DNA from 4 places in the Glutamicibacter sp. AOP38-B1-38 genome. Region 2 is predicted to be linked to each of the others. Evidence: riboswitches for the same ligand, from Rfam matches in the RefSeq annotation. Region 2 holds a riboswitch; each other region holds the start of a gene.
The links. A riboswitch is a leader RNA that binds a small molecule or an ion and turns the genes downstream of it on or off. The one in region 2 is predicted to bind S-adenosylmethionine.
Positions count from the first base shown of each region.

Region 1 (7,287 bases), on a different contig from region 2:
CGAAGAAATCGTTGGTCAGCGCGCCCGGGGTTTCGGTGAAGACGCCGGTGTTCGAGCCGTCCCAGTTGTTGCCCAGTACGCGCAGGCCGCCGAGGAGCACGGTCGCCTCCGGGGCGGTCAAGCCCAGCAGGTTGGCGCGGTCCAGCAGCAGGTATTCAGAAGGCAGCTGCAGGAAGCCCGAATCGTAGTTGCGGAAGCCGTCGGCTACCGGCTCCAGCCAGGCGAACTGCTCCACGTCGGTCTGCTCCTGGGTTGCGTCAACGCGCCCCGGAGTGAACGGAACGTTTAGCTGCTGGCCGGCGGCCAGCGCTGCCTGCTCGACACCCACGTTGCCGGCCAGAACCACAACGTCGGCGAAGGAAGCCTTCACGGCCGAGGTCGCGTTGAATTCGGCAACGATGCTTTCCAGCGCCGCGATGACCGGCTTGAGCTGCTCAGGCTGGTTCACCGTCCAGGAAACCTGTGGTTCCAGGCGGATGCGGCCGCCGTTGGCGCCGCCACGCTTGTCCGAGGAGCGGAAGCTTGCTGCGGCCTTCCACGCGGTGGAAACCAGCTGCTGAACCGACAGCCCGGATTCGGCGATCAGGGACTTCAATGCGGCGATCTCGGTGTCACCCAGGGTGACCTCCGGAGCTGCCGGCAATGGATCCTGCCAGGTGAGGTCCTCAGCCGGAACTTCTGGGCCGAAGTAGCGGGACTTCGGGCCCATGTCGCGGTGGGTCAGCTTGAACCAGGCACGGCCGAAGGCATCGGCGAACTTCTCCTGGTTGTTCTTGAAGTCCTCCGAGATTGGACCGTAGATCGGGTCGAAGCGCAGCGCCAGGTCACTGGTCAGCATGCGTGGTTCGCGGCGTGCGGCTGCGTTGTGGGCCATTGGCACCATGTCGTCGCCTGCCCCGTCCTTCGGGCGCCACTGCTGCGCGCCGGCCTCGGAGTAGAACAGCTCCCACTCGTAGGCGAAGAGGATGTGGAAGAACTCGTTGTCCCAGCGGGTTGGGTGGTAGGTCCAAGTGACTTCCAAGCCCGAGCCGATGGTGTCATCGCCGTGCCCGGTGCCGAAGTCCGACTTCCAGCCCAGTCCCTGCATTTCCAGCGGAGCCGATTCCGGATCGCCGCCCTTGTGGGATTCGGCGCTGGCGCCGTGGGTCTTGCCGAAGGTGTGGCCGCCGGCGATCAACGCGACGGTTTCCTCGTCGTCCATGCCCATGCGGCGGAAGGTTTCGCGGATATCGATGGCCGAAGCCAATGGATCTGCCACGCCATCCGGACCCTCTGGGTTCACGTAGATCAGGCCCATCTGGACTGCTGCCAGTGGCGCCTCCAGATTGCGTGCGCCGGTGTAGCGTTCGCTCTCCAGCCAGACCTTCTCCGGACCCCAGTAAATGTCGTCGTCGGCTTCCCAAACGTCCTTGCGGCCGCCGGCGAAACCGAAGGTTTCGAAGCCCATGTCTTCAAGGGCCACATTGCCGGTCAGCACGATCAGGTCGGCCCAGGACAGCGACTGGCCATACTTCTTCTTGACCGGCCATAGCAGGCGACGTGCCTTGTCCAGGTTCACGTTATCCGGCCAGGAGTTCAATGGTGCGAAACGCTGCTGGCCGGCGCCTGCGCCACCGCGGCCGTCATGCGAGCGGTAGGTGCCCGCCGCGTGCCACGCCATGCGGATGAAGAACGGACCGTAGTGACCGAAGTCAGCTGGCCACCAGTCGTAGGACTTGGTCATCAGCTCGGCAATATCGGCCTTGACGGCAGCAAGATCCAGCGCCTCGAAGGCAGCGATGTAATCGAAGTCGGGATCCAGCGGGTTGGTGGCTTCCTGGTTCTTCGAAAGAATCTTCAGGTTGAGCTTATTTGGCCACCATTCGGTATTCGCATGACCCTGGGTAGGGTGAACGCGTCCGGCTCCTACTACTGGGCACTGACCTGCAGTCGTTTCTGACATGTAGTCTTCCTTCCGATAAGGGATTGGTTTGGTACTCCGTCTCCGTGCGCCGTTGGCCCGCGGAGACGAAAATTAGTTCCTTGCGGTACTTCTTTTCAGACAGTTCCCGTAGCCGGCTGCGCTGTCTTGGCTTGTTGGCAGTCCGGGCAGAGTCCCCAATAGATGACCTCTGCCTCGTCGATGCTGAAACCGTGGTGATCCGAGGCATGCAAGCAAGGTGCGGCTCCGACGGCGCAGTCCACGTCTGCCAGCGTTCCGCAATTGCGGCACACCACATGATGGTGGTTGTCCCCTACGCGGGTTTCGTACCGGGCGATATGCCCGTGGGGCTGAATTTGGCGGAGCAGTCCAAGGTTCGTGAGAAGCTTCAGCGAATCGTAGACCGCCTGGTGGGATACCAGCGGGTGTTCTTGGCGCACTGCCTCGATAATGGTTTCGGTATCCGCGTGGGGATGAGCTGTCACCGCGGCGAGCACCGCGACGCGCGGTCGGGTGACCCGCATCGATGCTTCGCGCAGCACCTTCTCGATTCCCTCGGATGTTGTCATGGTACTAGCTTGCCCTATTTATTTTGAATGAGTCAAGATAATTACTCGTGTCTTTTCGCTCCGCTGAAAATTCGTGGTCAGAAGCGGTTAAACGAATCTGGCCGACCTTCGCAATTGCGGATGAAGGTCGGCCAGATTTATTGGCGGCTAGGGACGAGCGCGGCAGATCTCGTTGAGCCGGGCAATGCATGGTTCATTTTGCAAGCTGGTGGTGTCCCCGAGCTTGGTGCCCTCAAAGAGCTGGGTCAGCAGGCGGCGCATGATTTTGCCCGAGCGGGTCTTGGGCACATCGGGGACCAGGACGATATCGCGTGGTTTGGCGATCGGCCCGATCTGCGTGGTGACGGTTGCGCGCAGCTCGGCGATGAACTGCTGCTGGCGGGCGAGCGTCTGCGCATCGGGTTGCGCCGCAACCAGCGAGGCATCCAGCGGCACCACGAACGCGGTAGCCGCATGCCCGGTCTGCTGATCCGGGGTCGGGCAGACTCCCGCCTCGACCACGCCTGGGTGGGTGACCAGTGCTGATTCGATCTCGATGGTGGACAGCCGGTGCCCGGAAATATTGATCACGTCATCGGTGCGTCCCAGGATGTAGATATCCCCATCCTCATCGAAACGCGCGCCATCCCCGGCCAGGAACCAGCCCTGCGCGGCGTACTGCTCCCAGTAGCTGGTGTAGTAGCGTTCCGGGTTTCCCCAGACCGTGCGGGCCATGGACGGGCCGGTCTGGGTGATCACGATATTTCCCTGCTCGTTGGGCCCCACGCGGCCGCCGGCGGCGTCCACGATGTCCACCGAAACGCCGGGCAGCGCCCGCGAAGCGCAGCCGGGCTTGAAGTGCTCGTCGGTAGGCAGCGGGGAGAGGACTGTCGCGCCGGACTCGGACTGCCACCAGGTATCGACCATCGGGATGCCGCCGGGGGTGCCGCGCCCCAGCTGAGCGCGCAGCCAGCGCCACGCCTCGGGGTTGACCGCCTCGCCCACGGTGCCGCCCACCCGAACCGAGGACAGGTCATAGTCGGCGGGAACCCCTTCGGGGAACCAGCCCATCAGCGAACGGACCAGGGTCGGCGCGGTGTAGTAGCTGGTGACCTTGTAGCGTTCGATGATCTCAAAGTGGCGGCCCGGGTGCGGTGCGTTGGGCACGCCCTCGTAGATCACCTGGGTGACGCCGTTGGCCAGCGGGCCGTAGATCTCGTAGGTGTGCGCGGTGACCCAAGCCAGATCTGCGGTGCACCAGTGCACGTCGCCCGCGCGCTGGGATTCGTCGGGGTTGCCGAACAGGAGATTGTGGCTGTACGCGGCCTGGGTCAGGTAACCGCCGGTGGTGTGCACCAGGCCCTTGGGCTGACCGGTGGTTCCGGAGGTGTACATGATGAACAGCGGCGTCTCGGCGTCAAAAGCCTGCGCCGCGTGCTCGGTGGACTGGGTTTCCACCGCCTCGTGCCACCACACGTCGCGTCCGGCGGTCCACGGGATCTCATCCCCGGTCCGGCGGATTACCAGAACCTTTTCGATGCTGTTTTCCCCGGATACCGCAAGGTCTGCGTTGGCCTTGACCGGAACCGAGGTGCCGCGGCGGAACTGGCCGTCGGTGGTGACCAGCAGCTTGGCCTTGGTGTCTTCCACCCGGAACTTCAACGCCTCCGCGGAGAAGCCGCCGAAGACCAGCGAATGGATCGCCCCGATGCGTGCACAGGCCAGGGTGATGACGATGGTTTCGATAAGCACCGGCAGGTAGATGACCACGCGGTCGCCCTTGGCCACGCCGAGCTCCTGCAGGGCGTTCGCCGCCTGGCTGACGCGCTCCTGGAGGTTCCGATAGGTCACCGCGATGCGGTCACCTGGCTCGCCCTCGAAGTAGAGGGCGACCTTTTCACCGTTGCCGGCTGCCACATGGCGGTCGGCGCAATTCACCGCGGCGTTGAGCTTGCCCCCCAGGTACCAGGAGATCTGCGGGCCGCGCTTGGCTTGTGCGTCTGCCGGGATGATCTGGCTGGTGGTGTGCCATGGGGTGTCCCAGTCAAGCAGGTTCGCCGCCTCGTCCCAGAACTCCTGGCGTGCCTCGGCGCTGGAGGGCTGATTTGTACTGGCCAATTCGGTGGTGGTCATTGCGGTCCTTGAAAAGTTTAGGGCGATTAATTTCGAGTCAGCGGAAGGCGCACTGAGCGTGTGGGTGCGCGGTACTTTATGGGAACGCCAAGAAAGTGCAATGTCGCATAGCGAGCCGTTGCGGGCAAGGCGAAATGAAAGCCATGATCATCTCCATCGTTCCTGGCGGTAGCACCGGTCACCGTTTGGTTTATTAACCGTGGGTGGTGGTTGCTGCGGCGTCACAGAGCCAGATCTCTTAGCCGCTCGGGATGGTTACACGACTATTACAGGCCTTCGAACGATTTCAATGCAAATCTTTCGTAACATGATAAATATTCGATAGATGCGTCACATCATCGTGATGTTTCGATTTTTATTTCACTAATCGCGTATTTGGCCGAAAAATCGCTAAACGCTAGGCATTGTGTTCGGCCGCGTTAGGCAAGTGCTGTCCTTGATGCATTTCAATCTCCATCCGTGCACGACGAAATGTGACTAACCGGGTTGAGGACGAAGTAGACCTCAGGCTACAAATGATTACGAACCATCCAGAGCGACCGAGAGATCTGGCTCGTCGACGTCGCAGCAACCACCCACCTAAATATTGGCGCGGGACGGTGCTACAGCCAGGACCGATGGAAAGAATTGAGGACTTTCGATGTCATTTGGCGATCCCGCTGGCGACTTTAATGCGCTCAGCGACCCGTCTATTGCGGGTAGCGCGGTGGAGCTTGACGACCTTCCACAGGAACTTCCTACCCGGCAGCTGCTGAAAATCACCCCGGGCCCCGGCGCTGACGAGCAGTATGAACGGCTTGCCGGCATTTTCCGTCCGGTGTTCGCACAGATCGCCGCCGGTGCAAGGGAACGCGACCGGCAGCGGATCCTGCCTTTCGAACAGGTTGGCTTGCTGAACCGTGAGCGCTTCGGTGCGCTGCGCCTGCCGGTTGCCGACGGCGGCCATGGGGCGCGCTTGAGCGATGTCTTCCGGTTGCTCATCGAATTAGCCGAGGCCGACTCGCATGTGGCTCAGCTATGGCGCGCGCATATTGCCTTCGTGGAAAATGCGGTGCGGCTGGAAGATGCGCAGCTCCGTAGCAAATGGGTTGCCCGAATCAGCTCCGGGCAGATCGTGGGCAACGCCTACACCGAGGAAGGCGGCAACGCCCTCGGGTTGCTCAACACCAAGGTCACCGAGGAGGGGTCGCGCTGGCTGGTCAATGGGCGGAAGTTCTATTGCACCGGCACCATCTTCGCCGACTGGACCACCGTAGCGGTGGCGCACCCGCAACTCCCAGGGCGCCAGATCGCGGTAGTTTCCACCCAGCACAGCGGCGTGAAAATCCTCGATGACTGGGATGGTTTCGGCCAACAGCTCACCGGTACCGGCAGCACCGAATTCCACGAAGTTCCGGTGGACACCTTCATGCCGGAGGATCCCACGGATCCGGAAGCCGCGATCTTCCAACTCGTGCTCATGGCGGTACAGGCCGGAATCGGACGGGCGGCACTGAACGACCTGCGCTCCTCCGTGCAGGCGCGTACCCGCAGTTTCAGCACCGGCACCGGAGTTCCGGTGCACCGCGAACCGCAGGTCTTGCAGCTCGTCGGGGAGGTTTCCGCCGAAATCTTCGCCGCGGAGTCCGTGGTCATGGGCGCGGTGCTGGAGGTCGAAGCGGCCATGGCCGACGCGAACCTGAACGCCGAGGAGCGCTTTGCCGTGTGCGAACTGGCGGCAAACCGTGCTCAGACGATCGTGCAGCCGCTGGTCATCGGAGCGACCAGCAAGCTCTTCGACGCGCTGGGTGCATCTTCCACTCGCAATAGCTGCAATATGGACCGCCACTGGCGCAACGCCCGAACCATCGCGACGCACAATCCGGCGATCTACAAGGCGCGCATCGTGGGGGACTACGAGATCAACGGCGTGCAGCCCCAACGGCTGTCCGTCACCGGCACGGTAACCGGAGCAAACCGGTTCGCCGGCAGCTAGGCAACACTCCTCGAACACAGATTTTTAGACTTACAAGATTTTTCTTCTATGGATAGGGGCACACCAATGAGCGAGAACAAGCGCGAAATCCTTTTTAACGCCTTCGATATGAACTGCGTGGTGCACCAGTCGCCGGGCCTCTGGCGCCACCCGGATGACAAGGCGTCGACCTACAACACCCTGGGCTACTGGACCCACCTGGCCAAGGTGCTGGAAAAGGGCAAATTCGACGGGCTGTTCCTCGCCGACGTGCTGGGCACCTACGACGTCTACAAGGGCGCCAACGAGACTCCGCTGCGCAGCGGAGCCCAGGCGCCGGTTAATGACCCGATGATGCTCGTCTCCGCGATGGCCGCGGTCACCGAGAACCTCGGCTTCGGCGTCACCGCCGGCACCGCCTATGAGCACCCTTATGCCTTCGCGCGCCGCCTGGCCACCCTGGACCACCTGACCAATGGCCGTGTCGGCTGGAATGTGGTCACCGGCTACCTGCCGTCGGCGGCCCGAAATATGGGCCAGGAAGACCAGATGGAGCACGACGAGCGCTACAACCACGCCGATGAGTACCTCGAAGTGGTCTACAAGCTGCTCGAAGGTTCGTGGGAAGAGGACGCGGTGCAGAACAACAAGGAATCCGGCGTCTACACCGACCATTCCAAAGTGCACCCGATCAATCACGAGGGCAAGTACTTCAAGGTTCCAGGCATCGC
Region 1 covers NZ_JBQSWU010000012.1:58,449-65,735, reverse strand. The annotation lists gene katG (catalase/peroxidase HPI) at 1-1,942, opposite strand, end outside; gene ACT3TP_RS08810 (Fur family transcriptional regulator) at 2,038-2,490, opposite strand; gene acs (acetate--CoA ligase) at 2,638-4,602, opposite strand; SAM riboswitch class I at 4,753-4,860, opposite strand; SAM riboswitch class I at 5,126-5,226, shown strand; gene ACT3TP_RS08800 (acyl-CoA dehydrogenase) at 5,243-6,577, shown strand; gene ACT3TP_RS08795 (LLM class flavin-dependent oxidoreductase) at 6,644-7,287, shown strand, end outside.
Region 1: linked by a shared signal. The riboswitch ahead of ACT3TP_RS08800 (acyl-CoA dehydrogenase) and the one ahead of ACT3TP_RS06820 (bifunctional o-acetylhomoserine/o-acetylserine sulfhydrylase) in region 2 are both predicted to bind S-adenosylmethionine.

Region 2 (7,287 bases):
GTGGCTGGTCAGGTCGTAGTCGGTGCGGTTGGCGACGCCCATGAGCTCGCCCCATTCCGAGCCCTGGAAGCCGAAGCGGTACTCGAAGTCGATGGTGCCAGCCGAATAGTGGGCGCGGTCGTCTTCCGGCACGTCGAACTGGCGTAGGTTCTCCGGGTTGATGCCCAGATCCAGGAACCAGGCCCAGCAGGTGTCAACCCAGTGTTTGAACCACTGATCGGCGTCTTCCGGAGCGGTGAAGAACTCGATTTCCATCTGTTCGAACTCGCGGGTGCGGAAGATGAAGTTGCCTGGGGTGATTTCGTTGCGGAACGCCTTGCCGATCTGGCCGATGCCAAAGGGCGGCTTCTTGCGGCTGGCGTTGAGCACGTTGGCGAAGTTCACGAAGATGCCCTGCGCGGTTTCCGGGCGCATGTAGGTCATGCCGGCTTCGGTATCCACCGGGCCGAGGAAGGTCTTCATCAGGCCGGAGAACTGCTGCGGCTCGGTGAACTGGCCTTTGGTTCCGCAGTCGGGGCAGGCGATCTCGCTCATGCCGTCCTTTGGATCACGGCCCTTCTTGGCTACGAATGCCTCGATCAGGTGATCTTCGCGGTGGCGCTTGTGGCACTGGGTGCACTCGACCAGCGGGTCGGTGAAGGTCTTGACGTGTCCGGAGGCTTCCCAGACAGCCTTAGGCAGGACGATGGAGGAGTCGAGCCCCACCATGTCTTCGCGTCCGCGCACGAAGCTCTGCCACCATTCACGCTTGATATTTTCCTTCAGCTCGGTGCCTAATGGCCCGTAATCCCATGCGGATCGGGAACCACCGTAAATTTCACCAGCCTGAAAAACGAATCCGCGACGCTTCGCGAGGGAAATAACCTGATCAAGCTTGGACTGTGGCGCCATCTTCAACTCCAAAGGAAAGTACGAGGCCGCTGGTTGCGGTCCGTAGGAAACACATACCGGTTAAGCCTATCGCGTCCATCTCGTGGGGCGCACCCTTCTCGGGTGACTCAGCACCGTCTGTACTGTGTTTGATCCGCCACAAAAGCCGGTGCGTGGCTGAAAAGCATTCACAGTCCCTCCTCGATGCGAGATGATGGAACCATGGCAAACTCCGAGGTATTCCCCATTCAGATCCGTGACGAATCGATTCGCCTAGGACAGCTACTGAAGCTGGCGTCCTTAGCCGAAGACGGAATTCACGCCAAACAGTTGATCGAAGACGGTCAGGTACTGGTTAACGGCAAGATCGAAACTCGCCGCGGTGCCCAGATGCGCAATGGAGACACGATCTCCGTACGCGGCGAATCGGTAGTTGTCGAAACCGCGTAGTTCAATTTATATTCTGCGCTTGTGGCGGTGTCTTGTTTTATTGGTCTTGTTTTATTGGAGACACCGCCACAAGTTTTTGTAAGATTAAACTTCTTGCTCGGCCTCGGTTTTCAGGACCACGGCGCTGAGAAATTCATGTACGTGAGCCATCTCCTGCGCATTGACCGAGTGCAACATATTTGAGTAGAGCACCTTGGTGAGATGAACGTCGGTGGTTGCCCATCCATGGGTGTACTCAACTTTTTCCGCCGTAATCACCGGATCTTCTTGATCGCGTCCCCAGAAAAGTGGCTTGCGCAGCTGGCGAAGCTTTTCGTCGTTAAAGAAGCCTGTTCCTTCTTCGGGAACGGCAAAACCGGAGAGTCCCACGACGGTTTTGATGGCCTCCGGCTGATAACGCAGCAACGAAGTTGCCACGGCCATGCCCATAGAGAACCCAAGCAAACTCACCGAGGAATGTTGCTTGCTAATTGGCTCTAGCCAACTCCACAAATCCGTGATTGCTGATTTCACTTCATTAAAGGAGTAATCCAGATCTTGCATCAGTGGGAACCAGGTGAAACCCGGCCCCAGTGCTTGAGGTGCACGCACGGAGACAATCGTGAATTCCTTAGGCAGCATAGGAGCCAACCCCATGAGGTCTTCTTCATTGGATAGGTAGCCGTGCAAGAGCACGAGCAACGGTGTACCCGCCCGTTCTTCCTCGGGACGAGACCAGATAACTGTAGGATTCCAAGTTTTTTCGTTCACCCAACAAGTCAACCAGAATCTTGCGCACTTTGATCCGCAATAGTGGTCACAAGTCTTTTGTTGCAATAGCGTAAACTTCAAAAATCATCTTACATTCTGTTCATAAACATGTTTGACTAGTGATAATTATTCAAATACGCAGCACCAGCGGTCATAGATCTTTGTGGTCGACAGGGGCCAACTCGCAGAATTACGGGACTCATGGACGAGATGGATATAACACAGCTGATCGATTCTAATGAATTGCAGGATTTCGGTTTCATCGACGAAGACCCACTGGGTGGTTCAACTTTCGTGGAAACGACCTTTAGCGCTATTCCGTTACTAACGGGAATATTTGCCGTGCTCTTTATCCTTTTCGTGGGCTTCATCATTTACATCGCAGTTCGAAATTACAAGGCAACCAGAAAAGCGGGATTTGATCCATTCACCCTACAGACAGACGTCGCCACCCGGTTGGCTCGCTCGCAGATGCTAGCTCCGAAGAAAACTACGGAACAGAAACTATCCGAGCTAGACGATCTGCTTACACGCGGAATCATTTCTCGCGAAGAATATACGCAAGCGCGAAGCCAAGCGCTGCGCGATTAATTGTTCTCATCCGTTGACATAAAGTTACCCAAGAGTAACAATGTAGGAGTGTCTGAAAACCCAATCTCCGGCCCGGCAGCCCCACCCCAAGAAGTACATCATCCATGGCGGCGTTACGTTGCGCTCGGAGATTCTTTTACAGAGGGAATAGGTGACCCCGATCCGCACAATCCGGGAAGACATCGTGGGTGGGCTGACCGCGTCGCCCAGCAATTAAGTACCACCGTTCCGGATTTCGCCTATGCAAACTTAGCCATCCGCGGACGGCTAATCAATCAAATAGTTGCAGAACAGCTTGAACCAGCAATCGCGCTTAAACCGGATTTGATCAGCATTTGCGCGGGCGGAAATGATGTCATCCGGCCCGGCGGCGACCCGGATAAAATCGCCGAAAAGCTAGATGGCGCCATCAATGAGTTAAGTGGCACTGGGGCCACCATTGTTTTACTGACCGGCCCGGACATTCGCGACACCCCGGTACTTGGTGGGATTCGTGGCAAGGTCGCAATTTACAACGAAAACGTCCGTGCCATCGCCCAACGTCATGACGCAGTCGTGGGAGATCTCTGGGCATTGAGCGAGCTGCGCCAAACACAAATGTGGGATCCGGATCGCTTGCACTTTTCCCCCGCGGGCCACCAAGTGATCTCCGCAATGGTGCTCGATGCACTGAACGTTCCCCACGAACGCGTCATGGACGCGCAATTAGAACACGCAACCCGAAGCTGGCGCGAAGCACGAATTGAAGACCTGCAATGGGCTCGCGAGTACTTTGGTCCGTGGATCCTGCGCAGGATTCGCCACCAGTCTTCCGGTGATGGAGTTAGCGCAAAAAGACCGCTTCCCACGCCCTTCGCCGTGCAGCCGCCGAATGCCTCGCTGGGTGCTGGAGATAGCGCTCCCGGACAAAAATAAAGACACAAAACAAATGGGACGTGGTTTGTTGCACCGATTACTGGTGCGAAAATCCACGTCCCAAATGTATATGACTGCTTAGTTTTTAGCCCTTAGTCATCAAAGACTAGGGCGGTCAGTACCGGTCCAAGTTGCTTGGCGTCCGTCAGGAAACCGTCATGTCCAATCGGTGAATCGATGTAATGCACCGGCTTAGGCTTCGGCAACGAGGCGGCGAGCAGTTCAGACTGCGCCGGGAAGTACAACCGGTCGCTGTTGACCGCGGCGACCACCACATTCACCTTCTCCAGTCGAGCCAGCGCAACCGTGAGCGATTCGTAACCGCGCGCCACGTCATGGCTCATCAAAGCCTCGGTGAGCACCAGGTAGCTATTCGCGTCAAAACGATGAACCAGCTTGGTCGCCTGGTGATCAAGATAGCTTTCCACCTGGTATCGGCCGCGTGGGCCGCGTGTTGTAACAAACGGCTGTTCGCCGGTCTGCGCATTACGCGCAAACCGCGCTTCAAGCTCAGCCTCCGAACGATAGGTAATATGCGCCAGGCGTCGAGCCAGGCCCAATCCGGCATCCGGGCGCACTCCGTTGGCATAGTAGTCGCCCTGCGCAAAGTTGGGATCGAGGCGAATGGCCTCGGTCTGCACCTGCGCAAAAGCGATCTGTTCTGCCGTGGCTTGCGCCGTGGAGGCCATCACCACCACGTTCTTTACGCGTTGCGGGAATTCAACCGCCCATTCAAGGGCTCGTGCCCCACCCATGGAACCGCCGATGACCGTATGCCAGGAGTGCACCCCGAGCAGGTCGGCCAACCGCGCTTCGAGGCGCACGGAATCCTTGATGGTAATAAAGGGGAAGCGTGAACCCCAGGCGTTGCCGTGCTCATCTGGCGAACTAGGTCCGGTGGACCCATTGCAACCACCGATGATGTTGATGGCCACGACAAAATACTTGTCGGTATCAACAGTTAGCCCGGGGCCGACAAAATCTTCCCACCAGCCCGGGGTCTGCGAATCTCCGCGCGATACGTGCGCATCACCGGTCAACGCGTGCTTCACCAGCACCGCGTTGGTCCCCTCCGCGTTAAGCTGGCCCCATGTTTCGTAGGCCAACTCGATCTGCGGTAGGTAGCCACCGGTTTCGAAGGTGTACTCCCCCACGAACGCACGACGCAAAATGCCGTCTTGCCCGTCGGTAAGTTCCTGCGATGGCAGAGTTTCTTCGGTAGTCACTATGGATGCCATGCCTAAAGGGTTTCCTGCAATTCCTGGTGAGAGAGCTGCTTAGTGGCAGCAAAACCAAGTTGCAGATCAGCGAGAATATCCTTGATGTTTTCAAGTCCCACACTCAACCGAACGAGGCCCGGACGCACACCGGCGGCCAGACGTTCGTCTTCGGTCAATTGCGCGTGGGTGGTCGACGCCGGGTGGATGACGAGCGAACGAACGTCACCGAGGTTGGCCACATGTGAATGCAGCTCCAGCGCATCCACAAAAGCCTTGCCAGCTTCGAGTCCACCAGCAATATCGAAGGCAATAATCGCGCCGACACCGTTTGCCGAGTACTTCTGTCCGCGTTCAAACCACGGCGAGGAAGGCAGGCCAGCGTAAGCGACCTTTTCAACCTGCTCCTGGCTTTCAAGCCAGACGGCTACTTCCTTCGCGTTTTGCACGTGACGCTCGATACGCAGAGACAAAGTCTCCAGACCTTGAGCAATAAGGAAAGCATTAAACGGTGCGACAGCCGCGCCCAGATCGCGGAGCAACTGCACGCGAGCCTTCAGAATGTAGGCAAGATTGGCACCAAGGATGCCATCAACGCCCAGATCGCGGGCGAACACCAAACCGTTGTAGGACTCATCGGGGGTGTTGAAGTCCGGGAAACGTTCCGGATCCTTCGCAAAATCAAATTTGCCCGAGTCCACGATTACGCCGGCAATGGCGGTGCCGTGACCACCGAGGTACTTGGTGGCCGAGTGGATGACGATATCCGCGCCCCACTCGATGGGGCGGATCAGATATGGGGTTGCCAAGGTGTTATCAACCAGCAGTGGAACCCCGACCTCATGGGCAATCTGTGAGACTCCCTCGATGTCCAAAATGTCTTGGCGCGGGTTGGAGACGACTTCACCGAAGAAGGCCTTGGTATTTGGCTTCACCGCTGCACGCCACTGATCCAAGTTGTCTGGATCCGCCACGAAGGTGACCTCGATACCGAGCTTGCGCAGCGTGTGCTTGAGCAGGTTCTGCGTTCCACCGTAGAGGCTCGGGCTGGCCACCAAGTGGTCTCCAGACTGAGCCAAGTTGAGAATTGCGAGGGTGGTTGCTGCCTGCCCCGAGGCGACCAGCAGTGCGCCGACGCCGCCTTCAAGATCCGCGATACGGTTTTCTACCGCTTCCTGCGTTGGATTACCGATACGGGTGTAAATCGGCTCCAGCTCCTGCAGTGCGAAGCGAGCCGCGGCGCTCTCGGCGTTCGGGAAAACAAAAGACGTGGTTTGGAAAATCGGCAGGGCACGCGCACCGGTGACCGGATCTGGTTGCTGCCCGGAATGGATCTGACGTGTTTCAAAAGACCAGTTGTTACTCATGGTTTCCTCCATATTGTTTGTCGACTATGGGGGTACACCACTCAAAAACACACCGACGGCAAATTCCTCGTCGAGGAGCTTTCGAAGGGGGTAACCCGCGCTTGTCCTCAACGCTTGGTGCGTCGAGGGCCAGGTCTTCACCCGGGGCACCCCACCGCGGCGGAGGGTTGCCGCCCAGTAAGCCGGGGCTTGTTACTGGGACTCATGACCTGACTCAAGTCTGCCCGATAGCCGAAGAATTTGGCAATATGAGATAGCTTAACGTGACTCAATCGGTCATATAGATCTTTAATGAAGAAATTTATGCAGACTGTTCGATCCCACCATTACCACTTAGGGTCGCCTAAGTCGAGACTGAGATCACATAGTGACATGATGGGGCACATGATGAGGCTAGATCACGTTAGTTACGCATGTGGCCCCGATGGGCTCATGCCAACCGCCGAAAGAATCTCCAAGGCTTTGGGCCTGGAATTCGTCAAGGGGGGCGTACATCCGCGTTTTGGAACGCGGAATGTAATTTTCCCGCTCAAGCACAACCAGTACCTAGAAGTTGTTGAAGTTCTAAACCACCCTTCCAGCGACAAAGCACCGTTTGGGCAGGCAGTACGAGCCCGCTCCGAGCTTGGCGGCGGCTGGATGGGATGGTGCGTTTCCGTTGAAGACCTCTCCAGCGCCGAAGAGCGGCTGGGACGTAAATCTGTTCCGGGAAACCGCAAGTTCCCAGACGGCCGCGAACTCACCTGGCAGCAAGTTGGAATCAAGGGGCTCATCGCTGATCCGCAGGTTCCGTATTTGCTTCGCTGGGACGCAGGAACGGAGGATCTGCACCCTTCGAAGGCTCTAGAGCCTGTAGGTGCGATTCAAAGCATCACTATCGCTGGTTCCCGCGACCGCGTCCTAGACTGGCTAGGCCAGCCAGAGAACGTCAATCTTGGCGCGGTGAGCATGGAATACGAAGCACCCAACGGCACTCCGGGCATCTTGTCGGTCACCTTTGAAACCGACAATGGTTTGGTCACGCTATAACAAAGAACGTCGAAATAAAGGGTAGGTGCGGACGGCAACGTCCTCGCCTACCCTTTGTCGTTCCAACTATCCAAGCCTTTTGCCTAGGACCACCACTT
Region 2 covers NZ_JBQSWU010000008.1:132,208-139,494, forward strand. The annotation lists gene ACT3TP_RS06790 (glycine--tRNA ligase) at 1-891, opposite strand, end outside; gene ACT3TP_RS06795 (RNA-binding S4 domain-containing protein) at 1,093-1,320, shown strand; gene ACT3TP_RS06800 (alpha/beta hydrolase) at 1,405-2,070, opposite strand; gene ACT3TP_RS06805 (SHOCT domain-containing protein) at 2,272-2,661, shown strand; gene ACT3TP_RS06810 (SGNH/GDSL hydrolase family protein) at 2,710-3,576, shown strand; gene metX (homoserine O-acetyltransferase MetX) at 3,669-4,814, opposite strand; gene ACT3TP_RS06820 (bifunctional o-acetylhomoserine/o-acetylserine sulfhydrylase) at 4,817-6,172, opposite strand; SAM riboswitch class IV at 6,253-6,370, opposite strand; gene ACT3TP_RS06825 (VOC family protein) at 6,545-7,189, shown strand; partial or broken gene ACT3TP_RS06830 (GNAT family acetyltransferase) at 7,256-7,287, opposite strand, start outside.

Region 3 (7,287 bases), on a different contig from region 2:
CTACGCCGCCGATTCGCGGACCAAGGACATGGCACCAGAGGATTTCGTGACCTACCGAACCCTCGAAGCCGACTGGTGGCCGGCAGGCGCTGAATTGCAGAGCACCGCGCTCTGTGGACGTTGGTGGGTGCACCAAGATGCAGGCAAGCTGTACGCTTTCGCGCCAGATGTTGCCAGCGTGGCCGAGGCAATCGTCAAGGAGCGCGCCGAGGCCGAGTAAGCCCGGCCTAGGAGGAGGGCGGCAGGGTCAATACTTGAGGCGCCCCCTCGGTGATCAGTACCGTGTGTTCGGTATGCGCGGTACGGCAACCCGTTGCGCTTCGCAAGGTCCAGCCATCGGGATCGGTGATGAGCTTCGCGGTGTTTGTCATAACCCATGGTTCCAGCGCGAGCATTAATCCGGGAACCAGCTTATAGCCTCGGTTGGGCCGTCCGTTGTTCGAAATGTGAGGTTCCTGATGCATTGTCGAGCCGATCCCGTGGCCGCCGTATTCGGTATTGATCGAGTACCCGGCCTCGCGCAAGACTGTGCCGATGGCATAGGAAATATCGCCAATTTTGGCCCCTGGCCGGGCCGCATCAATTCCGGCAGCTAACGCGTGTTCCGTGGCTTGGATCAGCTGGGTGCTTGCGGTGTCCTGGGTCGGCCCCACGATAAAGCTGATGGCAGCATCAGCGGCGATGCCTTCCTTGGAAATCGCAAGATCCAGGGTCAGTAAATCACCGTCGGCCAGTGCGTAGTCGTGGGGTAATCCGTGCAGCACCGCATCGTTGACCGCGGTGCAGATGTAATGGCCGAATGGTCCGCGTCCAAAAGCTGGTGCGTAATCGACATAGCAGGATTCTGCGCCTGCTCCGAGGATCATCTCGCGGGCCCAAGCGTTGATGTCCAAAAGGTTGGTGCCCACCACGCTGCGGTCCCGCAGGGTTTGCAGGATCTGCCCCACGAGAGCTCCGGTGACCTTAGCCCGGGCAGCTTCGTGGGAATTCAGGATCTCGATCATGCGAAGCCTTTCATAAAACCAATAACAATACCGTCCATACTATACCGGTACTATGATTGGTTTTATGGTTAGATTGCCCCTCACTTTTGAAGAACTCGAACGCGGCGAGCGCCTCGGCGCCCTCTTGCGCCGGGCAAGAGCCGAGCGGACCATGGTTGACATTGCCTTTGACGCGGGAATTTCCCCGGAGACGCTACGCAAGATCGAGTCCGGGCGAGTGGCCACCCCCGCATTCTCAACTATTGCCGCCATCGCGGGGGTCCTTGGACTCTCGCTGGATGAACTATGGAATTCCGTGCTTGCCCAAGAGCCGGACGCCAGCGGTGCCCGATCCAGCAGAATGGCGCGCGAGCGGCTTGCGAGCTAGTTCGCTGAAATGCTGCGCTTTCGAAGCGGATCACGCCCCTGGCGATCGCTCCGCTCTCCTGTGCCCAGTAGTCCTCATTGATCTTTTCCAGCGGAATCTCCTGCGCGGTCAAATCATCTAAGTTCAGCCGACCTTGTTGATGAAGTTCCGCTTAGTACGGAGCGCCCTGGCGGGCGTTCGAGGGGCCCTTTCAAATCCCGTGCAGGCTGCGTTGGTGCATGGGCATGCCTAGCATGGCATTGAGTCCTAGTGGCTTGCCCTGTGGCAACCCGATGAGGTGCACGTGCCCGCCGGTTCGATCTAAGCGAGGGCTTCCTTGCCCAGCGGCGGTCTTCATCGACTACCTGGATGCTGAAGCTGCCACCGGTGATAATGAGACGTGCTGAATGTATGCGTGCTCGGGTACATAGCCGCGGGCCTCGCAGAAGGTGCCGAACTGGTTACCTGCGGAGAACCGGTGAGCGCGGAGGGCTCTTCGTTCCGCCAACCGTCCTGAACAATGTGAAGCCGAAATGTCGGTGTCAAAAGAAGAGATCATTGGGCCGGAGCTCTCGGACACAAAATTCAGTGATGAAGATTCCCGCGCGGTCGTACTGCGCCAAGCCATCGGCAATGGCTACGGACTGAATTCGATCATTTTCACCCGAGACATCTCCGAGGCGTTGCTGATTGCGAAGAAAATCCAGGCTGGCAATCTCCGCGTGAATACCGGAGCCGGCATGGACGCGAACATGCCATCTGGCGGTTTCAAGCAGTCCGGCTGGGGTATGGAAAGGGTCCCAAGGCCTCGGACGGCTAGGATAAAACCATGAGCGAACAGGAGCAGCCCCGGTTAGGCAGCGCACTGGCGCAAAAGGTCGTCGACACCATCGCGCCGACGATTAACCGCCATGTCAATATCATGAATTCCCACGGGGTGATCATTGCTTCCACCGATGCGGCCCGCATCGGAACGCATCACGAGGGCAGCGCCGAGGCGATCCGCCGCAACCAGATCATCCGCGTCAGCCAGGCCGATGGCAGCGCCGGAACCCAGCCCGGGGTCAACGTTCCGCTCACATTGGATAATCAGCTGTGCGGGGTCGTCGGCGTCACCGGAGCCCCGCATGAGGTCGAGCCGCTAGCCGATCTGATTGCACTGACCGTGCAGTTGCTCTTCACCCAGGAACGCGAGCACTCGCGCAGTACCCGCCGTGAAACAGAAGCCCGGGACATTATCTCCGCGTTGCTGGCCGGATGGGCCGAGCCAGAAGCCATTGACCGGAGCCTGGCAGCGCACGGCTTGCGCGGACCAACGCAACTGGAGGCATGGATCCCGCGCAGCGCGCAGGATCCATTGCTGGATGTGCCGGCCGTTGAGGGCCGGCGCACTTCCTGGATCAACCTCTCCGGTGCGTTCTGGCGGATCCGGCTGGCGAACGAACCGGCCTTCGAGGAAGACCAAGGCGCAACGGAGCGCTATCTTGCCTCCGCCCCGGCAGAAGGCGCCGGACACCTGCTGGCCGAAGCCGAAGCCCTCCGTGCCCTCGTGGCGCTCCCGGCGCTGATACCCCAGCGACGAAACCGGGAGATCTGGAGCCCGGAAATCGCCACCGCTATCGCGCGCACACCGGCGCAGAGCCTGAGCCATATTGCCCGGCCCGCCCGGGACTTGAGCGAAGAGCAAGCGAAGACGCTGCTGGTCGTCACTGCCGCAGCATCGATGACCCAGGCCGCAACCGAACTGCACATACACCGCAATACCCTAGTGCAGCGTCTGGAGCGCGTAGCCCTGATCGCCGGGGTGGACATCCGCCACACCGGCCAGGCGGTGCGGCTGCAGCATGCCATCTACGCAGCGGTCGCCCTAGACCAGAAACACATATTCTAGGAATTTCCGGCATAAGAATATGGGCGTGCGCCCATAGGTGATTGAGTCCGCAGTCCCTAGTATTGGCAAGATGCTCGAAGTTGAGCGCCCGCTGAACCGGTCCTCCCGGCCGAAACAACCTTCGCAGGAAAAGCCTGAGCAGCTTGACCTGGCGGAATAGCGGGCGGCAGCAACGGGCCGGAACTCGCACCCAGAACGACCGCCTGCGCCATTGCAGGTTCGGGCTGGGGGCCACAGATATTGGCAAAGGAGCCAACTCGCCGTGTATGAACTCCTCGTTCTGCTGATCCTCGTGGTGGCCATTGTGCTGGTCACCGCACGCTGGAAAATCAGCCCCTTCCTCGCCCTCATCGGCGCGGCCATCCTCGCGGCCTTCGCCTACAAGATCCCCATCGCCGAGGTCGCCTCCACGGTGACCACCGCCTTTGGCAGCACCATGGGCAATATTGGCCTCGTAATCCTCTTCGGCACGATGATCGGCATCATCCTGGAGCGTTCCGGGGCCGCGATCTCCATGGCCGATGCGCTGATCAAGGTGCTGGGCACCAGATTCCCCAACCTGACGCTGTCGCTCATCGGCTACATCGTTTCCATACCGGTCTTCTGCGACTCGGGCTACGTGGTGCTCAACTCCCTGCGCAAGGCCATCACCCTGCGCACCGGTGTTTCCACGCTGGCCACCTCCATTGCCTTGATGACCGGCCTGTATGCCACCCACACCATGGTCCCGCCGACCCCAGGACCGCTGGCAGCCGCCGAGTCCATCGGCATCGCCGACAACCTCGGATTGATCATCGCCATCGGCCTGCCGGTGGCAGTGGTCTCGGCCATGGCCGGGCTGTTCTATGCCAGCCGCTTCAACAAGTCCACGTGGACTCCGCTGCCATCCGAGGATGAGAACGACATCTCCGAGCTCGATTACGAGCAGCTGCGTGCAAGCTTCGGCAAGCTGCCAAGCCCTGGCTTGGCCTTCCTGCCGATCCTCGTTCCGCTGGTCTTGATCTGCGCGGCATCGATTGCCAAGCTTCCATCGCATCCCTTCGGCGAAGGCGCCGCACTGGAAGCACTGTCCTTCATCGGCACCCCGGTGATCGCGCTGATCTTCGGTTTGCTCGCCGCGACCTTGCTGCTGAACGGCAATAAGAAGCTTGCCGACTTCAACGAGCAGATGCACGAAGCCGTGCGCACCGCGGCGCCCATCCTGCTGATTACCGGTGCCGGCGCAGCCTTTGGTGCTGTGCTGGCAGCCTCGGAGCTGACCACGATCCTCTCCGATTCGCTCAGCGGCTTGGGTCTCGGACTGGCTGTGCCATTCCTGATCGCCGCGGCATTGAAGTCGGCGCAGGGCTCATCCACCGTGTCGATGGTGACCACCTCGGCGCTGGTCGCCCCGATGCTCGGATCCCTCGGTCTGGACTCCGAACTGGGCATGGTGCTCAGTGTCCTGGCAGTTGGCGCCGGCGCGATGGTCGTCTCGCATGCCAACGATTCCTACTTCTGGGTGGTCTCCCAGCTCAGCCGCATCCCGGTGATCACGGCCTACAAGACCTTGAGCGTGGCCACCGCCATCCAGGGCACCGCCGCATTTGCTACCGTCTGGATCCTCGGGGCATTCCTGCTCTAGTAAATCCAAGAAGCCTGCATAAACCAATAACCGCGCCATCAGTGGATGGCGCGGTTATTGGTTTAACTGGCGGGATGGCCGCAATAGGCAAGGCTGCAACTTCGAGCACAGCCCAGCTTTCCCCATTGACTTGCTGGCAAGGATTACGGGCATGGGAACAATGACCGGCAATCCGGCCATCTGGGATGCCTGATCGCTGGATCCATGATCCACCCCCGCATTCGCTGACGCTTATCGCTGTCGGCTAATTGAGAAACCGAGATCCCCCTGACAGGTGCCCGGTCGATTGATGCTGGATCCGGATATCAAGCTCTCCGATCGCCGATGACGTAACCTCCAGAAGTATGACGGCGTCCCAGCGCCTTCGGGGCGGTCCAAGTCCGCCGGAAATCTCGCTTTGTGACGACTTCTGACCGACTATTCCGTCGGATGACGTGCTCCTTCCATCCGCTCATGCCGCGGTGTTTCACTCGAAGTACCAACCATCCAGAGCGGCTGAGAGACCTGGCTCGACGACGCCGCAGCAAGCCTGCATTCGGCAGCTAGTGCTAACGCCAGGTTCGATGGATCAGCAGAAAGCAACTTTCTGCTTCCTTCGGAGCAAGACTCTAAGGGAGAACGAAAATGACCGTACTGAGCACGCAACTGCCCCGCGTTCCCTACACCGGGAGCGCAGACGAGGCCGAGCTCGCCCACTGGCGCGAGATCGCCGAGCAGGTCGCGGCCACCCTGGCCGCGGACGCGCTGGAGCGCGACCGCAAAAACGAGCAGCCCTTCGCCGAGGTGCAGCTGCTGCGCGAGGCCGGGCTGCTGAACCTGCTGGTTCCGGCCGAATTCGGGGGAGCCGGAGCGCACTGGGCCACCGCTTTTGAAACCATCCGCATCCTGGCCGCGGCCGACGGGTCCATCTCCCAGCTGCTGGCCTACCACTACATCAACCAGTCCGGCATCGCCTTCTACGCTCCGGCCGAAGCCCAGGCCGAGTGGTGGCAGCGGACCGTGGCCGGAGGCTGGCTCTGGGGCGATTCGGTGAATCCGGTGGACCCGCAGCTGACGCTCACCGCGGAGGACGATGGCTTCCGGCTGAACGGTTTCAAGCGTTTCTCCACCGGCTCCGGAGTCGGCGAGGTGATCGTCGTCAACGCCGAGGTCTCCGGAGGCCCGCGACACGGCGAAGTGTTGGCCTTCGTCCTCCCGCGCAACCGGGAAGGGCTGGAAATCGTCGATGACTGGGACTACCTGGGCCAGCGCTTGAGCGCCTCGAACTCGCTGAAGTACCACAACGTGCGCATCGAGGCCGCCGATCTGCTCGGGGCGGTGACCGACGAGCCGGTCTCCACCCTGCTCACCCCCGGGATCCAGCTGGCCTTCGCGAACTTCTACCTGGGCATCGCCGAGGGCGCGTTGGCCCGCGGCAAGCAAATCCTGCTGGGCCGCAAGAACGCCTGGTTCCTCTCGGCGGCGGAGACCTACTCCCAGGACGTCGTCTTCCAGCGCACCGTGGGCGAGCTGAAGGCGCGCACCGCCGCGGTGGCCGCCCTGGCCGAGAAGCTCGGCCGCAAATTCGATGCGCTGCTGGCCAAGGCGGGGAATGTCACCCAGCCTGAACGCGCGGCGCTGGCGGTGGAAATCGCCGAGGCCAAGGTGGTCTCCACCGAGATCGGCGTGGAGGTCGCCAACCGCATCTTCGAGGTCACCGGTTCCTCCTCTACGCAGAATGATGTGGGCCTGGATCTGTTCTGGCGCAATGTGCGCACCCACTCGCTGCACGACCCGGTGGACTACAAGAAAATCGAGGTCGGCGCGTACTTCCTGCGCGGGGAAACCCAGCCGCTCTCGCTCTACACCTAAACCTCAACCGCACCCACGGATTGGACCGAACTGATGACCGTACTTGCCACCGCCAACCGCCTGGCTGAATTGAAAACCCGCTTCGCCCCGCACTTTGAAAAGATCGCCGCCGGCGCCGCCGAACGCGACCGCAGCGGAGAACTGCCGCACCAGCAGGTGGCCGAGCTGGCCGCCGCCGGCTTCGGCGCATTGCGCGTCCCGGTCTCCCACGGCGGGGCAGGGGCCACCTTGGCCGAGCTCTTCGAATTGCTCGTGGACTTGGCCGCCGCGGACTCCAGCATCGCCCAGGCCTTGCGCGCCCACTTCGCTTTCGTCGAAGACCGCCTGGTAGCCGCCCCGGGGCCGGGGCGCGACAAGTGGCTGGCCCGCTTTGCCGCCGGGGAGTTGGTGGGGAATTCCTGGACCGAGATCGGCACCGTGAAGGTGGGCGAGGTGATCACCAAGGTCACCCCGGATGGCGAGGGAGGGTTCCTGGTCAACGGCACCAAGTACTATTCCACCGGCTCGATCTTCGCCGACTGGCTGGATACCTACGCCGAGCGCACCGATACCGGCAAGCGCGTGATCGCCG
Region 3 covers NZ_JBQSWU010000025.1:46,289-53,575, forward strand. The annotation lists gene ACT3TP_RS14390 (hypothetical protein) at 1-220, shown strand, start outside; gene map (type I methionyl aminopeptidase) at 228-1,004, opposite strand; gene ACT3TP_RS14400 (helix-turn-helix domain-containing protein) at 1,069-1,371, shown strand; partial or broken gene ACT3TP_RS14405 (aldehyde dehydrogenase family protein) at 1,881-2,183, shown strand; gene ACT3TP_RS14410 (CdaR family transcriptional regulator) at 2,180-3,241, shown strand; gene ACT3TP_RS14415 (GntP family permease) at 3,504-4,865, shown strand; SAM riboswitch class I at 5,345-5,435, shown strand; gene ACT3TP_RS14420 (acyl-CoA dehydrogenase family protein) at 5,490-6,716, shown strand; gene ACT3TP_RS14425 (acyl-CoA dehydrogenase family protein) at 6,750-7,287, shown strand, end outside.
Region 3: linked by a shared signal. The riboswitch ahead of ACT3TP_RS14420 (acyl-CoA dehydrogenase family protein) and the one ahead of ACT3TP_RS06820 (bifunctional o-acetylhomoserine/o-acetylserine sulfhydrylase) in region 2 are both predicted to bind S-adenosylmethionine.

Region 4 (7,287 bases), on a different contig from region 2:
ATCGCGGCGGACCGTTTCGGCGGTGATCTCGAAGCGCTGGGCCAGCTGAGCGACGGTTACTTTCCCGGCATTCGCCAACTGATCAGTGATTAGCCGGTGTCTTTCCTCGGCAAACATCTGCGCCTCCATGAAGTCATGATCTACAACACACGAATCTGTGTTTCCATGACTTTATGCCCGTTTGCGTGGGGTAGTCAAGATGAAATCCAAAAATATTGTGGATTAATCTTTGCTTGCGTGGGGTTATCCGTTCAAAAGACAAAAATCGGTGGGTCCTCTCCGCAGAGGGAACCCACCGATCGAGGTATTGAGCCGAGCGCTACGCCAGGATCTGGCGTTTGGAAGAAATGACTCCGGTGTTGAAGCCGGCCAGGCGCAAGCCGCCGTGGAAGCGTGCGTGCTCAATCTTGACGCAGCGATCCATGACCACGTTCAGGCCCGCCGCCTCGCCGCGTGCGGCGACTTCCTCATGCCAGGATCCAAGCTGCAGCCACAGCGTTTTCGCGCCCACCGCCACGGCCTCATCCAGTACGCCGGGAAGGTCATCGTGCTTTCGGAAGACCTCAACCAGATCCGGGGTCTCCGGCAGATCCGCCAGCGACTTGTAGACCGGCTGGCCCAGAATCTCGTCGAGCACCGGGTTGATGAAGTACACCTTGTACTTCGAGGAGGACAGCAGGTAGGTGGCGACGAAATAGCTCGCACGCGAGGGCTTATTCGAGGCGCCAACAATGGCGATGACCTTTGTATCGCGCAGGATCTGCAGGCGTTCGGCCGCGCCGGGCGCCTGCCAGGTGCGTTCTTCGATGCTCATTAGTTCGCTCCCTTCGAAGCGGCTGGCACGGCGCAGGCGGCGCCGTCATAGGTGGGAGTGTCGAGCTGTTCGTCCGCGGTGGCTGCCTGCGAGGCGCTCAGCGCCTGATCAAGGTCCCAGATGATGTCTTCGACGTCCTCCAGGCCAACCGACAAGCGGATCAGGTCCTCCGGAACGCCGGCGGCAATCATCTGCGCGGCGCTCAGCTGCTGGTGCGTGGTGGAGCCCGGGTGCAGCACCAAGGTGCGCGCATCGCCGATATTCGCCAGGTGGCTGGCCAGCTGCAACGCCTCGATGAACTTGGTGCCGGCCGCACGCCCACCCTTCACGCCGAAGCTGAAGACCGAGCCGACGCCCAGGGGAAGCAATTCGGTGGCCCGCTCATGCTGTGGGTGGGATTCCAGGCCCGCGTAGTTCACATAGCCGACGCGGTCATCGGCTTCGAGCCACGCGGCGATCTGCTTCGCGTTGGCCAAGTGGTTGTCCATGCGCTGCGGCAGCGTCTCCAAACCCTGCAGCAGCTGGAAGGCCGACTGGGCCGGCAGGGAGGGACCGAAGTCGCGCAGCTGCTCGCTGCGCAGCTTGGTCAGGAAGCCGTACTCGCCGAAGTTATCCCACCAGGACACGTTGCCGTAGCTCGGCACCGGTTCGGTCATAGTGGGGAACTTGCCGTTGCCCCAGTTGAAGGTGCCGGCCTCGATGACCACACCACCCAAGGTGGTGCCGTGGCCGCCGATGAACTTGGTCGCCGAGTGGATCACGATGTCCGCACCGTGCTCGATAGGGCGCAGCAGGTACGGCGGGGTCAGCGTGGAGTCGACCACCAGCGGCAGGTTGTGCCGGTGCGCCACCTCGGCCAGGCCCTTCAGGTCTGCAATGTCGCCGGAGGGGTTCGCCACGATCTCGGTGTAGACGGCCTTGGTGTTTTCCTGGATGGCAGCCTCAAAGTCGGCCGCCTCGTTGGAATCGACGAAGGTGGTGTTGATGCCGAAGCGGCGCAGGGAGACGTCCAGCTGGGTGATGGTGCCGCCGTAGAGCTTGGAAGAGGCCACGATGTGGTCTCCGGCCTGTGCCAGCGCCGCGAAGGTGACGAACTCGGCTGCCATGCCGGAGCCGGTGGCTACCGCGCCGATGCCCCCTTCGAGGGAGGCCATGCGCTCCTCGAAAGCCGCCACGGTCGGATTGCCGATGCGCGAATAGATGTTGCCGTATTTCTGCAGGGCGAACAGGTTCGCCGCATCATCGGTGTCTTTGAAGACGAATGAGGTGCTCTGGTAGATCGGCACGGCGCGTGCGCCATGCTCGGCATCGGGGGTGCCGCCTGCGTGTAGCGCGCGGGTGCGGAATCCAAACTTGTGGTCGGCCATGGTGGCTTACGACTCCTTGTCGACTGGGTCTTCGGCAGGAATCCCGGGTCAATGTCGCATAACCCCTGGAGTCCAGTGGAAAGCAGCTCCATCGGTTCTGGCGGTAGCACCTGATCCACCGGCTGTGGCAGGTTGCTGCGGCGTCATCAAACCAGATCTCTCGGCCGCTCGGGATGGTTAAGTAATAGTCTGTCAATATGTCCTGGGATGACCCAACAATGAGTCCTAAGGTTGCGAAGGTTGAAGCGCAGACTGATTCGGGTGCGGCGCCGCGGTTACCCTATGCTCGAATTATGGACACCGCGCTAGCACTGGTACGACACGGGCAGACCGACTGGAATCTTGCGGGTCGGCTCCAGGGCCGCACGGACATCGAGCTGAACGAGACCGGCCGCGAACAGGCGCGCGCGGCCGGGCGAGCGCTCATGGGGGAGGGGTGGGATCTGGTGCTCGCCTCCCCGCTGTCCCGCGCCCAGGAGACCGCCGCGCTCATCGCCGCGGAACTCGGCGTCGACACCGGTGCCCCGGTTGCTCACGCGGTTGAACGCGGCTTCGGTCCGCTCGAAGGGCGGGTCATGATCGAAGTGACCGAGCGGGAAGCGGCTGCGCTGGCGGGGCAAGCCGAGAGCCGTGAACTGGTGCTGCAGCGGATGCTGCTCGCCTTGACCGAACTGATTCAGGCAAACCCCGGCCGCCGCATGCTGGTGGTCAGCCATGGGGCCGCCATGCGCATCACCCGCGACGCGCTCGCCGGGACCCGCGCCGAGCGGGGAGTGGAAAATGGAGAAGTCATTCCGGTCAGCCTTGCCCGGCTCGCCGAACTCGTTCAGGAACACGATCTTGCGGACGCCCGCTAGGCTCGTTTCCCACCCAGTGATTATCCGGCACCGGGCCGGTACTGCTTAAGCACCGCTAGGCAGCCGCGGAGAATCTTTCTCGAAGAAAAATCCCCACGAAACCTCACAAAACATCGCGGCGGTACGTTTACATGGTGAAAGCACCGAACCAGGAGCAGCATGAAACAGCCATTCGAACGCATCGTCCAGGCCCACGGGCTGAGCGTCCTTCGGGTTTGCCGCGCCCTGCTCGATGAGCACCGCGCGCAGGATGCCTGGTCCGAAACGTTTCTCTCCGCGCTGAAGGCGTACCCGGAGCTGGATGAGGAGGCGAATGTCCAGGCGTGGCTGGTGCGCATCGCCCATCGCAAGGCCATCGATGAGCTCCGCCGGCACAAACCAGAACTCAGCCAAGCAGAGGTCCAGCCAGCCACTCGGGCATCGTCCGAGACCAGCGCGGAGGACCACGTGGCAAACATGGAGCTGTGGCAGGCAGTGAAGCTGCTGCCACAAAAGCAGCGGCTGGTCGTGGCCTACCGTTATCTGGGTGGGCTCGGCTATGCCCAAATCGCCGAGATTCTCTCCGGCAGCGCGGATGCTGCCCGGCGTGCTTCAGCCGACGGAATCAAGAACCTGCGAACCCACCTGTCGCAGGATCAACTACCAGGAGGCGACCGATGAACACGCAAACTCCAGACTCCAACCCGACCTCATCCGAGGCGCAGCTGCTGCGCGAGCTCCATACGCGCCTGGAGCGTAGCGCGGGGGAGCAGCAGTTGATCGATATCGCCTATCGGGTAGTGGATTCGCCCATCGGGCGGCTGCTTATGGCCTGCACGGAGGTGGGGCTGGTTCGGGTCGCCTTCGAAAGCGAGGGGCATGAATCGATCCTCGATATCCTGTCCGGCAAAGTGGGTGCGCGGATCTTGCGCGCGCCAGCAAAACTGGACAATGTCGCCTGGCAGCTCGAAGAGTACTTTGCCGGGGACCGGCAGGAATTCGAAGTGCCCTTGGACCTGCGCCTCTCGACCGAATTCCGCAGGCAAGTCCAGCTGGAACTGAGCCAGATAGGCTACGGCGAAACCTGGAGCTATGCCCGGATGGCCGAAAGGCTCGGCAAGCCCAAGGCGGTGCGCGCGGTTGGATCGGCCTGCGCCACCAATCCGCTGCCTATCGTCCTGCCCTGCCACCGGGTCCTGCGCACCGATGGTTCGCTCGGCGGCTATCTGGGTGGGCTGGAGACCAAGACCTACCTGCTCCGGATGGAAAATCCGGATCGTTCAGAACAAGCCCCGGTCCTTTTCTAGCCCGAGCCACGGAGCTAAGCCGCACAGACCTGGGGATGGTGCTCGGGGAGCGCTTGATAGCTCGGTAACGCAATGAACTATTCATCCGCGAACTCCGCGGCAAAGTGCCTCCACCTCGGGGCCCGCCCCACATGTTTTCTACCGCCGTTCTGCCCGCGTACTGGTGGCGTATTCCAATCGCTGCCTGCCCGGTTCATGTTAGTGTTGAAGCATGCCCTTTTTGGTTTCGTCCCACGTGCAGCGGTTGATCGCTGCGGTGTTCCCGAACTCAAAATTACTGACGAAACGGGCTAGCGGCACTAACGGGTGGATGAGTTCCTGGGGAACCAATGCCCATGGCGAGATCGCCGGCTGTCCACCACCGCGCTCCTGATCTGCGCGGCTCTCTGCTCTCTTTCTTGATCGGTGGATTCCGCGCGCCATCGCGCCCGCATACCTCTTCTGAGAAAGACACCTTACTTTGTCGCACCATTCTTCCGACGTAATTCGTCAAGCACCCCATTCCATCTGGCGTGGAATCCACCAGACATTAAAGCAGGACTCGGTCGGCGGCTTGTTGCTGCTGTGCGCAACGGTCGCTGCGCTGATCCTCGCCAATTCCCCCGCCGCGTCCTGGTATGAGGATCTACGGAACTTCACTTTCGGCCCCGAAGCGCTGCACCTGAATCTTTCGGTAGGCACGTGGGCAGCCGACGGGCTGCTGGCAATCTTCTTCTTCGTGGTCGGCCTGGAATTGAAGGAAGAGTTCGTTGTCGGCAAGCTTCGCAACCCACGCACCGCGTTGGTCCCCATCGCTGCCGCAATCGGCGGCGTAGCCCTGCCTGCGCTGTTCTACGCGTGGGTGATCACCAGCGCCGGGAGCGACGCGATCAACGGCTGGGCGATTCCTGCTGCCACCGATATCGCCTTCGCGATCGCGGTCATCGCAGTCGTCGGAAAGTTCCTCCCGCCGGCGCTGCGCACGTTCTTGCTGACCCTTGCGGTGGTTGACGACCTCTTGGCGATTTCGATCATCGCGATCTTCTACACCGATGATCTAGCGTGGCTGCCGCTGGCTCTGGCCCTGATTCCACTGTTGGTGTTTGCGTTCGCCGTGCAGCGCGGCGTGCGTGCGTGGTGGATCCTGATGCCACTAGGCATTGCGGTGTGGGCGCTAGTGCATGCCTCGGGTATCCACGCGACCGTGGCCGGGGTGCTGCTAGGTTTCATGGTTCCGGTGGTCGCAACCTCGCGGGCGCGGGTGAAGATCGGCACGACCAATGACGGCCAACCGGTATATGACGGGCTAGCGGCGCATTTTGCGGACCGCTGGAGCGTGCCCTCATCGGTAGTCGCCATCCCCGTGTTCGCCTTCTTCGCCGCGGGCGTGGCCGTGGGCGGGCTTTCGGGGCTGGCCGAGTCACTGCTCAGCCCGGTGGCCGTAGGCATCATTGCCGGCCTGGTGCTGGGTAAATCCATTGGCATCACCGCCTCCACCTTCCTGGTCACGAGGATTCCGGGGATCACGCTGGACCGGTCGATCAAGTGGGTGGATGTACTCGGGATGGCCTTCGTCGCCGGAATCGGCTTCACGGTCTCGCTGCTGGTTGGTGAACTCGCCTTTGGCGCAGATGGTGCCGAGGCACAGTATGTCAAGGTCGGGGTGCTGTGCGGCTCGCTGCTTGCCGCCGTGATCGGCGCCTTGATCCTCGCAGTGCGTAACCGGAAGTACCGCGCAGACTCATCTTCTTCGGCATAGCTTCGAAAGCTATTGCCCGGGAGCCTGCCTGTGGTTCAAAAATTAGGTCCTGCAAGGGCCAGCGTAGTAGAAAGCAGTTGACCTGATGCCTGATATTTCTTCTCTGCATGCCGACCGAAACCTGGCCTTGGAGCTGGTGCGGGCCACCGAAGCGGCGGCTATCGCCTCTGGCCCGTGGGTGGGTGCGGGGGATAAGCTGCGCGCAGATGGGGCGGCCGTGGACGCGATGCGTTCGCTGCTTGCCTCGGTGCGATTCGACGGGACCGTGGTGATCGGCGAGGGTGAAAAAGATCAGGCACCTATGCTGTTCAACGGTGAACGCGTGGGCACCGGCGAGGGGGCGAAATGCGATGTGGCAGTCGACCCGATCGATGGCACCCGGCTGACCGCCATGGGCCTTGAAAATGCGCTGTCCGTGCTGGCCGTCGCCGAGGCCGGGTCAATGCTCGATGCCTCTTCGGTGTTCTATATGGAGAAATTAGTGACCGGCCCCGAAGCCGCGGAATACGTGGATTTGCGGTTGCCGGTGAAGGAAAACCTGCGGTTGATCGCGAAGGCAAAGTCGGTCGATATTCGCCAGTTGACGGTGAGCGTACTCGATCGTGAACGGCACCAGAATCTGGTTCAGGAAATTCACGCGGCCGGCGCTCGGACCAAGGCACTGGTCGACGGTGATGTGGCGGCGGCGATCGCGGCGGTACGTGAAGGAACCGGCATCGACGCGTTGATGGGCGTTGGCGGCTCCCCGGAAGGCGTGATCACCGCGTGCGCCGTCAAGGCCCTCGGCGGAGTGATCCAGGGGCGGATGCATCCAACCAGCGGCGAAGAGCGCGAACGCGGTCTGGCTGCGGGCCTGGATATGGACAAGGTGTATTCCACCGGTGACTTGGTCCGCAGCGACAACTGCTATTTCGCGGCCACAGGCATCACCGACGGTGACTTGCTGCAGGGCCTGCGGACCGGGCCGCGGACCATCCGCACGCAATCGATCGTGATGCGCTCGAAATCCCGAACGGTCCGCGTGATCGATGCGGAGCATTCAACCAGCAAATGGGCGTAGCGGCTAAACCCCGATAGCGAGGGCGGCCCGGCCATGCGCAATGGCGTGGCTGCGGCGCAGCAAACCAACGAATCGGATGCGTACCCTCGTGGCTCATTTAAGAACAATTTAAGAACAATGGCCGCCACCCCGCAAGGGGTGGCGGCCATCGTCATGAGGCTAGAA
Region 4 covers NZ_JBQSWU010000012.1:65,976-73,262, reverse strand. The annotation lists gene ACT3TP_RS08855 (DeoR/GlpR family DNA-binding transcription regulator) at 1-117, opposite strand, end outside; gene ACT3TP_RS08850 (CoA-binding protein) at 320-814, opposite strand; gene ACT3TP_RS08845 (O-acetylhomoserine aminocarboxypropyltransferase/cysteine synthase family protein) at 814-2,181, opposite strand; SAM riboswitch class I at 2,267-2,361, opposite strand; gene ACT3TP_RS08840 (histidine phosphatase family protein) at 2,400-3,038, shown strand; gene ACT3TP_RS08835 (RNA polymerase sigma factor) at 3,198-3,698, shown strand; gene ACT3TP_RS08830 (methylated-DNA--[protein]-cysteine S-methyltransferase) at 3,695-4,324, shown strand; gene nhaA (Na+/H+ antiporter NhaA) at 4,785-6,062, shown strand; gene glpX (class II fructose-bisphosphatase) at 6,148-7,122, shown strand.
Region 4: linked by a shared signal. The riboswitch ahead of ACT3TP_RS08845 (O-acetylhomoserine aminocarboxypropyltransferase/cysteine synthase family protein) and the one ahead of ACT3TP_RS06820 (bifunctional o-acetylhomoserine/o-acetylserine sulfhydrylase) in region 2 are both predicted to bind S-adenosylmethionine.